DNA from 2 places in the Metabacillus sp. RB-C-LZQ-3-1 genome. Region 2 is predicted to be linked to the other one. Evidence: riboswitches for the same ligand, from Rfam matches in the RefSeq annotation. Region 2 holds a riboswitch; the other holds the start of a gene.
What was found. Region 2 has a riboswitch for thiamine pyrophosphate ahead of tenI (thiazole tautomerase TenI). Riboswitches for the same ligand answer to the same signal wherever they lie in the genome.

Region 1 (5,461 bases), on a different contig from region 2:
TGACCGATATTATTAATAGCGGAAAATATCACCCAAGTTTGAAAAACTCATTAATCTCAAGGGATAATATGGGACCATTAGAGACGAATGAGGAGTATCTTGATATCATGGCGAATCGTCCAAAGCTTGCAAAGGAAAGCTTAATGACAACCTTCAATGAACATGACCTTGATGCACTAGTTTACCCTACATCAAATGCATTGCCAGCAACTGTAGGTGGAGGACAAGGTGCAGGTAATGCGAATCGATTAAGTCCGTTCTCTGGATTCCCGGCTATGTCGGTCCCAGTTGGATTTAGTGATGATGGGTTACCAATTGGAATGGAGCTGCTAGGTAAAGAGTTTGATGAACCAACTTTAATTAAGTTAGCTTACTCTTATCAAGAAGGAACGAACCATCGAGAAGCACCTGTGTTGCAATAGATTAATAGAAGTAAGCCAATCATTTACGGATGATTGGCTTTTTAGTTTGCTGTTCAATATGCAAAGCCAAGGTCACACATATGGGGATTACTGTATATGGTATAATCAAAGTAACTTAATATTAAAAAAATTTAAACTTGGTGATATCATTATGATAGATTTTCTCTCTAGTTTTCTCCTAATTTCTAGTTGGCTTTTATTTGCTATAAGTGCATATCTGTTGTTCTGGGCAATAATAATGCCTATTTTGGGGTTTATTCCTTTTTGTTTAGTTTTAAGTGCTGGCTTTTTATGTTTTTCTTGTTCTAAAAAACTTGATAGTAGATCGAAAACTACGTGATTTTTAACTCAAAATATAACAACAAATCCCTTGAGTATTATTCTTAAAAAACGGTTAATTTATTTTAATGACAATTAATCTTCTATTACTGAACAAACAGGAGTGTTTCTACATTTAAGCTAGTTCATTTGTCTTATCTAAGGAAAGCTTAGTTATAAACATTCAATAAAAAGGTTGGTTGCTAGTACCAACCTGATAAATTACTCAATAATTGTAATCTCCATTTTGCTGTCCACTTTCGGTAGATAATGAAACTCCCATCGTTTGCAATGATTTTTTTGCTTGATTTAAATAGGATTCTGCTTGTTCTTGCCATTTGATAATTACTTTCATAAACAGCTTATATTCAGGGCTTGCATTTTCCTCCATCGTTTTTAAACCATCACGTACTTTTTTATCTTGATTTTCAGCATTTTTTATACAAGCTGCTAGTGTTTCTACAATGGATTGTTGTTGCTCTCCATTAACAAGTCTCTGTGATGAACCTACTGCAGTAACGCGATGATAGGAAGCAGGAACTAGATGATCATGCATTTCGCGATTCCCTTTTAAATCTTTGGTTTCTGGTATATGGAAAAGTTCAGAGCTCATAGCACAAACCATTTCTTCAGCGTATAAACTTTGGTTTAATAAATGTAAAAGATGTCCCCAGTTGTTCACTCGATAATAATAATATGGATACAAAAAAACAACTCCTTTTTCAGTAAATTTGAACCCCTATCTTTATAGTTATGATTTAGTATCGAAATTAATGAAAGTATATAATCCAGGGCGGTAAGACTTTCTCCTTACTAAGCCAGCAATATAGTTAAACTTTAATAGATAAAAAGTTCCTGCGAATATGAATGAACATTAAAAAAACGGAAATAAAGGAGTGGCACAATTGAAGAACATTTATATTATCAGGCATTGTGAAGCTGTAGGGCAGCCGCCCGAATCACCACTTACGGAAAGAGGTTTAAAACAATCCAATGATTTAGCTGATTTTTTTGATAATATTACAGTTGATCGCATCATTTCAAGTCCGTATAAGCGTGCTATTCAAACAATACAACCACTTGCAAATCAGTTAAATATTGAGATAGAAATAGATAGCCTATTAAAAGAACGTGTACTCAGCACTAACCAACTTTCGGATTGGTTTGAGAAATTAAAACAAACATTTGAGGATTTTCATATAAAGTTTGAAGGTGGAGAGTCCAGCAAAGAGGCGCTAAAACGAATAGTAGAAGTTGTTGATAACGTTTTGAAAAGTGAATTTGAAAATACCATCATTGTGACACATGGAAATGTAATGTCTTTACTATTAAACCATTATAATAAGGAATTTGGTTTTGCTGAATGGTCCAGTCTTAGTAACCCTGACATATATCTTTTAAAATCTGATGGCAATGAAATCACTTTTGAACGATTATGGAGCTAACACTTAAAAAGTTTTGTAAAGGGGTCTGACTTAATGAACTGCTGCAGTCCTCATACAATAGTGGGTGAGACCAATTTTCTTTAAATTCTATTATTTGTAGCATTAAACTTCACTTAATCTTTCTTTAGAGCTTCAAGTTTAATGACTTATCTCTTGTTTTTTATACGAAAATTAAGTAAACTACCTTTAAAATATTAATATCTTTCGGGGGCTGGTGGAAACTGGCTGAGATTGCAACTATTCCGTTGCTGACCGTTTTAACCTGTTGGATAATGCCAGCGTAGGGAATGTGAGTAGTGAAACTATGAGCACTTTGCGCTTGCAAAGTGCTCTTTTTATTTTTCTAAAAAATACATAGCAAATTGAGTACATCCCTTACGTTCAACTAAGAATGATATCAAGAAAGAGGGTATGACGAATTGAGACAAGAAATCGTAGATCGTGTTCTGCATTTTATTAAAGCTAAGGATTCTTCTGAAGAAGCCTTTAATGATCTAGCATTACAATTATTTCGTTACCAATACACAAATAACACACCATTTCAAATGTATTGTCGTCAAAAAGGAAAAACACCTAGAATGGTTAGAAATTGGAAGGATATCCCTGCAGTACCCATTAATGCATTTAAGGAGCTCACCTTAAGCTGTGAGGACCCTGAACAATCAGAGGATGTGTATATGACTAGCGGAACAACGAAAGGCATTAGAGGGAAGCATTACCATCCAACATTAGAGGTTTACAATCAATCGATGTTAAAAAACTTTAAGGACCGTTTTATGAAGGGGCATGATCGAATAAAAATGGGTATCCTCTTTCCAACTGAAGAGGAAATGCCGAATTCATCTCTATCACATTATCTAGCATTAGCATTTAAAGAATATGGGACAAGTGATAGTCAATACTTTGTCAATGATCAAGGCTTGCAAGTTGAGGAATTATTGTTTGCATTAGAACAAGCTGAAAAATCAGGTCAACCATTTGCCCTCCTCGGTGCATCTTTTAGCTTTGTTCACTTGTTTGATGAATTACAAGCAAGGGGAAGATCATTCCGCCTTCCATCAGGAAGTAGAATTCTAGATACCGGCGGCTTTAAGAATAAATCAAAAGAGCTTGATTTAGAGACGTTTTATACTCAACTTTCAACATTACTAGGGGTTGAAAAGTCAGATTGTATCAATATGTATGGAATGACTGAACTTAGTACGCAATTTTATGATAACGGAAATAGCATGGTTCCATCAGTAAAATCAGGTCCACATTGGATTCGTACAAGAGTGATCAATCCATTAACAGGGGAAGACGTTGCCAAAGGAGAAAAAGGTGTCCTTGTTCATTGTGACTTGGCAAACTTCAATTCAGTTACAACCATTTTAACTGAAGATCTTGGAGTGGAGAAAGAGGAAGGCTTTTTATTATTAGGTCGAGTACAAGGAGCAGAGGCAAAAGGATGCTCAATTGCTGTAGATGAGTTTATAAGGGCTGCAAAGGGGCCCATTCAATGAACGAAATAGCAGGCTATCTTCCTAGCTCCCTCGGGGGAGAAGTAGAATATAAAACGTTAACTTTTGAATCTGATACTGGAAGGTTAGACGTTCAGGTTCCTCTATTATCACAACAACAACTCGATGAAGTGATAGAAGGAGTTAAAGAGTCATCTGTTTCAGTGCTTAAGTCAATGACAGTAACACAAATAATAGAAATAATTGATAAGGTTATTGAGCAGCTTCTAGATCGCTCTAATCCCTATCGTCAAAAAGCCGAAGAGCTCCTGCCAATTGTCACAGGATATGACAAGGAATTAATTAGAATCGGATTAACAAACTATTTAAAAACATTTCGCAAACAGAATTTGCAGCGTTTTATCGTAGAGGATTTTGGTAATCCATTGCTATTAGACGATTTTCAGCCGAGAACGAAAAGAGGGTTCTCTAAGGCTGTGGGGGCAAATGTAACAGTTCAAGTCTGGGCTGGGAATGTTCCTGCGCTTCCGCTTTGGAGCTTCATTTCAAGTCTGATCGTTAAATCAGGCACCATTGGCAAACTACCCAGTGCGGAACCCTTATTTGCAGGCTGGTTTGCTAAGATGATTGTCGAAGTAGAGCCAAGACTTGCCGATTGCTTAGCAGTCATTTGGTGGAAGGGCGGTGACGAGGAAAAGGAGCGACGTATTTTTCAACAAGCAGATATTGTGCTTGCTTATGGTGGAAATCAAGCACTGGAATCAATCAAAAGCCGTATTCCAATTACCACACGCTTCCTGCCATTTGGTCACAAAATTAGCTTTGGTATTGTTTCAAGGGTTAGTCTCGACTCTCGTAAAGTATGGAAAACGGTTCGGGATGCCGCGTATGATGTGATTCGATATGATCAACAGGGTTGTTACTCCCCACATGTGTTTTATGTGCAAAAAGGCGGGAATGTAGAACCGAGAGAGTTTGCTAGATATTTAGCGCATGAATTAGAAAGCTTTGCAAAGAGGTATCCGCGCAGAAGTCTTTCAATAGAAGAAGCAGCAACTCTTGCCGAATGGAGACAGAAGGAAGAGTTTAATTTATTTACGAACCAGGATAAAGAAATCCTTGGAGAACAACATAATGCCTGGGCGGTTGTTTTTGATCGGGACGATCGGGAATTAACACCAAGTTGTTTAAACCGTGTCATCAGAGTTGTTGAGGTGGACGAGTTATTTGATATCTTGCCATACATTGAGACTTCCCGATCATATTTACAAACCGTTGGGATCGCAGCTTCACCAGAGGAGCTCTTTCAAATCTCTGACTTATTAGGAAGTGCGGGTGTAACACGGATAACAGGTCTTGGAAATATGACATCTCCAGAAGCAGCGTGGCATCATGATGGGCGTTTTAATTTACTAGATTTAGTGAATATGGTTGATCTTGAACACCATGCAGAGGAATATGCAGAAGATCTTGCTTCTTATGTAGATTAGGAGATGACAGCATGAGTTTTTTAAAGATGGACAACGTAACCTATAGTTATGAAAATGAAAAAACAATTATTAATCAAACAACTTTGGAGATAAAAAAAGGAGAATTTCATAGTTTATTAGGTCGAAGCGGGTGTGGGAAAACAACATTATTAAAAATAGCATCAGGGCTTCTGCAACCAAACAAGGGAGCCGTTTATTTAGGAAATAAGAAAATCATTAAACCTTCTGCTGAAATTGGTTTTGTTTTTCAAGCTCCGACACTTTTGGAGTGGAAAACAGTCATTGATAATGTACTGTTGCCAATTTCACTAAAAAGAAAACCGACC
Region 2 (5,461 bases):
CACATGTCATCCCATCAAACGGAATATGCTTTAATAAACAGTGTAAGCAAGGTGTTTCATGCGGAATTATGGTAAAAGATAAGCCATAGCTTCCAACACAACCACCATAAATCCATGGAATCGTATGTTTCAATGAAACATCATTGATCAACAACCTTGTTTCAAAATTATCAGTGGCATCTACGATAAGATCCACACCTTCTGCGAATTCTTCAATATTGGCAGATGTCACATCTTCCACAAATGCTTGAACTTCCACTTCTGAATTTATTTTTTTTAGATGAAGCTTTGCCGCAACAGCTTTAGGAATACGATTTTGAGCATCAGCCTCTACATAAAGCTGTTGACGTTGCAAATTACTCCATTCCACATAATCACGATCAACAATCGTTAATTTCCCAATTCCAGCTCGAGCAATCATCTCTGCGTTTGCAGTTCCCAATGCACCTGCACCTACAACCAAGATATGTTTCTTCTGTATTTGCTCTTGACCTTTCTCTCCAATCGGAGAGAATAAGATTTGTCTTGAATAGCGTTCCATTAAGTCGTAATCATTCCTTCTGTTGGACTACTTGCAATTGCATAGTCTTTTTTAGCTATTCTACCAGCTTCATACCCTAATCTGCCAGCTTCAATAGCCAGCTTCATCGCAACAGCCATTTTCACCGGATCCTTAGCAGCTGAAACAGCTGTATTTAAAAGGACACCATCTGCCCCAAGCTCCATAGCCTGTGCAGCATCAGCAGGAGAGCCAATCCCAGCATCGATGATAACAGGAACCTTTGATTGTTCAATAATAAATGATAGATTAAGAGGATTTAATATTCCTTGACCAGAACCAATTGGTGAAGCACCAGGCATAATGGCATGAACACCTAATTCTTCTAATCTTCTTGCCAGCACGACATCGTCTGAAGTATAAGGTAAAACAATAAATCCTTCTTCTAACAGCATTTCGCTCGCTTTTAATGTCTCAACAGGATCTGGAAGTAATGAACGGTCACAACCGATAACCTCTACTTTGATCATGTCACATAATCCTGATGCCTTTGCAAGCTTTGCAATTCTCACAGCCTCTTCAGCTGTTTTTGCGCCAGCCGTATTGGGTAAAAGTGTATATTTAGACACATCCAGCTGCTCTAGAAAATTTGGCTGCGATTCTTCAAAAATATTCATTCGGCGAACGGCAAACGTTAAGATCTCTGCTTCTGACTGAGCAACAGCCTCTTTTTGAATCTCAAAGGACGGGTATTTTCCGGTCCCCAATAATAATCTTGATTGAAATACTTTATCAGCAATTTTTAACATACAATCATCCTCCTCCTACAAAATGAACTAATTCAATTTCATCCCCATGTTGAATCGGTGTTGATTCATATTGATCCTTTAAAATAATTTCCCGGTTATGCTCAACAATGACTAAACGATTTTCTAACTGATAAAAAGCTAATAACTGTTGTACATTCTTAACTTCCTCATTCAACTCAATTAATTCCCCATTAAGCTTTATGCTCATATCATCACCTCACAAATTGTGGTATATTTCGCGTTATGGAAAAAGCGCTCACATAGTTTTCATCCAGCTTTCTCTTTAATATAAGGTCCTTAATCATCGTCCCTGTTTTAGGAGCAAGGAGAATCCCATTTCGATAATGTCCTGTGGCAAACAGGATGTTGTCATCTTCAGGATGCACACCAATATAAGGTTTCCCATCATCTGACTGCGGTCTTAGTCCAGCCCAAGTGCTTAGTAGCTGTGCAGAAGATATGCTCGGCACAAGAGGGGTAATCTTTTCAATTAAAGATTGAATGCCCCCTAGAGACGGTGTCGTGCTCCAATTGTTTTCAACCATTGTTGCACCAACAACAAATCTTCCATCACCTTTAGGAACAATGTAGCAGTGATCATAAAAAATGGTCTTTTCCAAATGCAAATCATTACTTTTTACTGCAAGACATTCTCCTTTAACAGGCTTCATTCCATTAGGTAAACCTAGTTGCTTAAAGAAGTAACCGCTCCAGACGCCATTTGCTATGACTACTTTATTGCAGATATAGTCCTCTTGTGGTGTACAAAGTACATATTCTGTTGCTGATGTTTTTTTGATGGAATGAACAGCAGCATTCTCAATAAAAGTTGCACCAAGTAAACTGGCTGACTTGGTAAAAGCCTCACAAACATGTAAAGGTGAGACATGGCCATCCTCGGGAATATGAAGCGCTCCTTCAATACCGCTTGATATGAACGGTTCGTAATTTAAAACTGTTTCCTTTGTGTGCCATTCCAGTCCCTCATGATGTTGTGCCACTTGTTTTAAAGAAGCTGCTTCTTCTGAAGTAAATGCGATCTTGTACATCCCTTTATCGACTAGTTGAATATGTATCTGTGAAAGTTCAGAAAGCTCTTCTTGCAAACTATGGTATTGTCGTTGACTTTCTTTCGCAAACTGAAAAAAAGCATCATTCTGTTCGAGTTCAGAATTAGCACCAAGCATGCCTGCTGCAGCACTTGTAGCACCAGACCCGCCTTTGTCACGATCCAATACAAGAACAGAAACACCTTCTTTTGCCAATTGGTAGGCAATCGATTGACCAATGATTCCTCCACCAACAATTCCTACGTCATAGTGTTTGCTCATTGTATCTCTCCTCCACTGCTCTCGCTTTTAATTTCATCAACGCTTGCTTTGGGTCGTTACTTCCCATCACATAAGACATGACCGCTACTCCATTAACATTTGTTTGTCTAATTCTTTCAATTGTATCTGGAGTAATACCTCCTATGGCGATAACAGGTATGTTGACGTTGTTACAGATCTTCTCTAGCTGCTCAACACCTCGCGGCAATAGATCTGCCTTAGAGGATGTTTCAAAGATATGCCCGTATAATAAATAATCTGCCCCGTCTCTCTCACTAAGAATGGCTTCCTCTAACGAATGAACAGATCTTCCAATTCTAAATGAAGGACTGAATTTTTTTACTTCCTGAATCGAAAAGCCGTGGCTTGGTAAATGGAGATTAGGGATGTCATGTAAAATTGCAACATCCATTCGATCATTAATCACGAGCTTTTCTTTTGGTATACCTTTGGCCGCTAAAGCTGAAACAAGCCTCATGATCTCTGCAGCTGATTTTGTTTTCTCACGAACATGAATATAATCAACTTCACTGTGTATCATAGACAATCGCTTTATCAGTTCTTCAATACTCTGCTTGCCATCTGTAATGACATGAAATTCCACTTTTATTCACCTAAATTCTTTGACAAATAAAAAAACCACTTTTCCATAGAAAAGTGGTTTTACATACACATATATATATCATGCTGTAATCCACTTCCCTACGCTGGTATGAACCAGATCAGGTTTTAAGGGTCTTAAAGAAGCACTTTAATCTCAGCCCATTTTATAGGGCTCCCCTAGCGGTTATTTGTCAATATTCAGTTATTATCTACTTATTATCATACCAAATGTATGCAAACTTTCAAGAACAATTCTTTCACAAACAGAATTTATACTAGTTCAAGCTCCTGTTTTAGCTCGTTCACATATTCTCGTGACCCAGTCACAATAAGACGGTCTCCAAGTTTAAGATCTGTATCACCATGAGGAACAATGGAATCTTTCCCTCTAAAAATTCTTACGAAAATAATATCACCTGTAAACGGGAAATTACGTAATAAAATATTATCGTATTTTGGATTATTTAAATTAATTTGATAAAGGGTTGTTTCCTGATTCGTTAGAATTCTCATGACACTTGGTGCTTCAATGAGAGCACGGAGTACCGTATTTGTCGATAAAAGTGTTGAAAAGATATCAATTCCTTCATCCTTTAACTTACTTGCTAAATCTGGTGAACCGACACTTGCAATCACTCGATCAACCTGTTCCTCTTTTGCAAACAAGGCAATGTCAGCATTTTTCTGTTCATCACCAGTTGCAACAACGATCATATCTACATCAAATGCATTCTGCTCTTTTAAAGCATCAACCTGAAATTCACTAATTTCCTTGATTTCGAATAGTGATTCCGCTATTTGCTGATCAATTTTATCTTGTTGAATATGATAAACAGTTGTTTCATAAAGGTCATGATTTAATTCTCTTGTAACAGGTAATGTCATTTGATTAGCACCAATAAACGACACCTTAATTTTAGAAGGCCCGCCTTCATTTTTAGGGAAGAGCTTTTTAAAGAAAATTGGTGTCACAATACTAGTAATGACCGCAACTAAAATCAAGGCACCGGACATTTCAGATGTGATGATCTTCATTCTTTCCCCAATTGTTGCTGCTGCAATAACTAAAGATAATGTTGATGTTAAAAGGAATCCTGATGCTAATGTTGTTTTCATATCATACCATTTTTTCAAATATAAAATTGGGACAATTTTAGAAATTAACAGAGCAATAAACAATAAAGGAATTAAAATAAAAATCTTTGGATCTTTAAATAATGCCCATATATCTAAATCGACTCCTACCATCACGAAGAAAATCGGGATAAGAAAACCATACCCAAAGGAATCAAGCTTTTGTACCATTTCTTTATTAGGAGATAGAAGTGATACTAATACCCCTGCTAAAAAGGCTCCAAGAATATTTTCGGCACCAATCGTCTCAGATATTGCCACTAATAAAATGATTAAAGTGAAAACAGCCCGAGTCCCAATTTGAATCGTTCCCTTTGACATCGTTTCGATAAAGGAACGGTTCATAAATGTTTTCCCTAAGAAATAGAGAGCTACACCAGCACCAAATAATACTAATAGCAGCAATGTATTGTTTTCTCCTCCTCCATAAATAGAGGCAAAAACAGCAAGTAAAATCATTGTTACTAAATCTGCAATAACAGCGACTAGCAAAATAATTTGACCAATATTAGATTTCATAATCCCAGCATCTTTTAAGGTTGGGACAACAACACCTAGTGAAATTGTTGAGATAATCAATGTCATTAAGAAGGCATTGTCCATTAATCCGATCCATACAAACATATAGGAAAGGAGTAGTGATAAGGCAAAAATCCCCACAAAAACAATCGTTGATACTAAGAAAGTATTTGGAGCATTTTTACCTGAAGGAAGTTTTTCTTTCTTCTTTCCACTTGCAAATGCTGTAAAGTCGATTTCTAGCCCGCTAAGGAACATAAGAAAGATAAAACCTAGCATTGATAATGTCTCCAGCCACATATCCTGGTGAACAATATCAAAACCGCTTTTTCCAATGAATAATCCGACAATGATCTCAGCCACCACAACAGGCATAAAATTAATCTTTAAACGGTGAAGTAAAATTGGGGTTAAAAATGCTGCGAGTATAACAATAACTAATGAAGTTACAGACGCTCCATGCATTCTATCCCTCCTTTTTTATTTTTTCGTTTGTCTTTGCTAAAACGTATTGTTCATTTTAAAAATCTTTGACTGGAAGGATGAAGGCATTTACGAATAGTAAA

Region 1: linked by a shared signal. The riboswitch ahead of AC4GZ8_RS21360 (LuxE/PaaK family acyltransferase) and the one ahead of tenI (thiazole tautomerase TenI) in region 2 are both predicted to bind thiamine pyrophosphate.

The regions. Positions count from the first base shown of each region.
Region 1 is NZ_JBZFLI010000018.1:19,343-24,803, forward strand. It holds gene AC4GZ8_RS21345 (amidase) at 1-422, shown strand, start outside; gene AC4GZ8_RS21350 (hypothetical protein) at 967-1,446, opposite strand; gene AC4GZ8_RS21355 (histidine phosphatase family protein) at 1,637-2,185, shown strand; TPP riboswitch at 2,380-2,489, shown strand; gene AC4GZ8_RS21360 (LuxE/PaaK family acyltransferase) at 2,605-3,687, shown strand; gene AC4GZ8_RS21365 (acyl-CoA reductase) at 3,684-5,135, shown strand; gene AC4GZ8_RS21370 (ABC transporter ATP-binding protein) at 5,147-5,461, shown strand, end outside.
Region 2 is NZ_JBZFLI010000027.1:36,299-41,759, forward strand. It holds gene AC4GZ8_RS24305 (thiazole biosynthesis adenylyltransferase ThiF) at 1-541, opposite strand, end outside; gene AC4GZ8_RS24310 (thiazole synthase) at 541-1,308, opposite strand; gene thiS (sulfur carrier protein ThiS) at 1,313-1,516, opposite strand; gene thiO (glycine oxidase ThiO) at 1,521-2,639, opposite strand; gene tenI (thiazole tautomerase TenI) at 2,623-3,243, opposite strand; TPP riboswitch at 3,322-3,431, opposite strand; gene AC4GZ8_RS24330 (monovalent cation:proton antiporter family protein) at 3,513-5,360, opposite strand.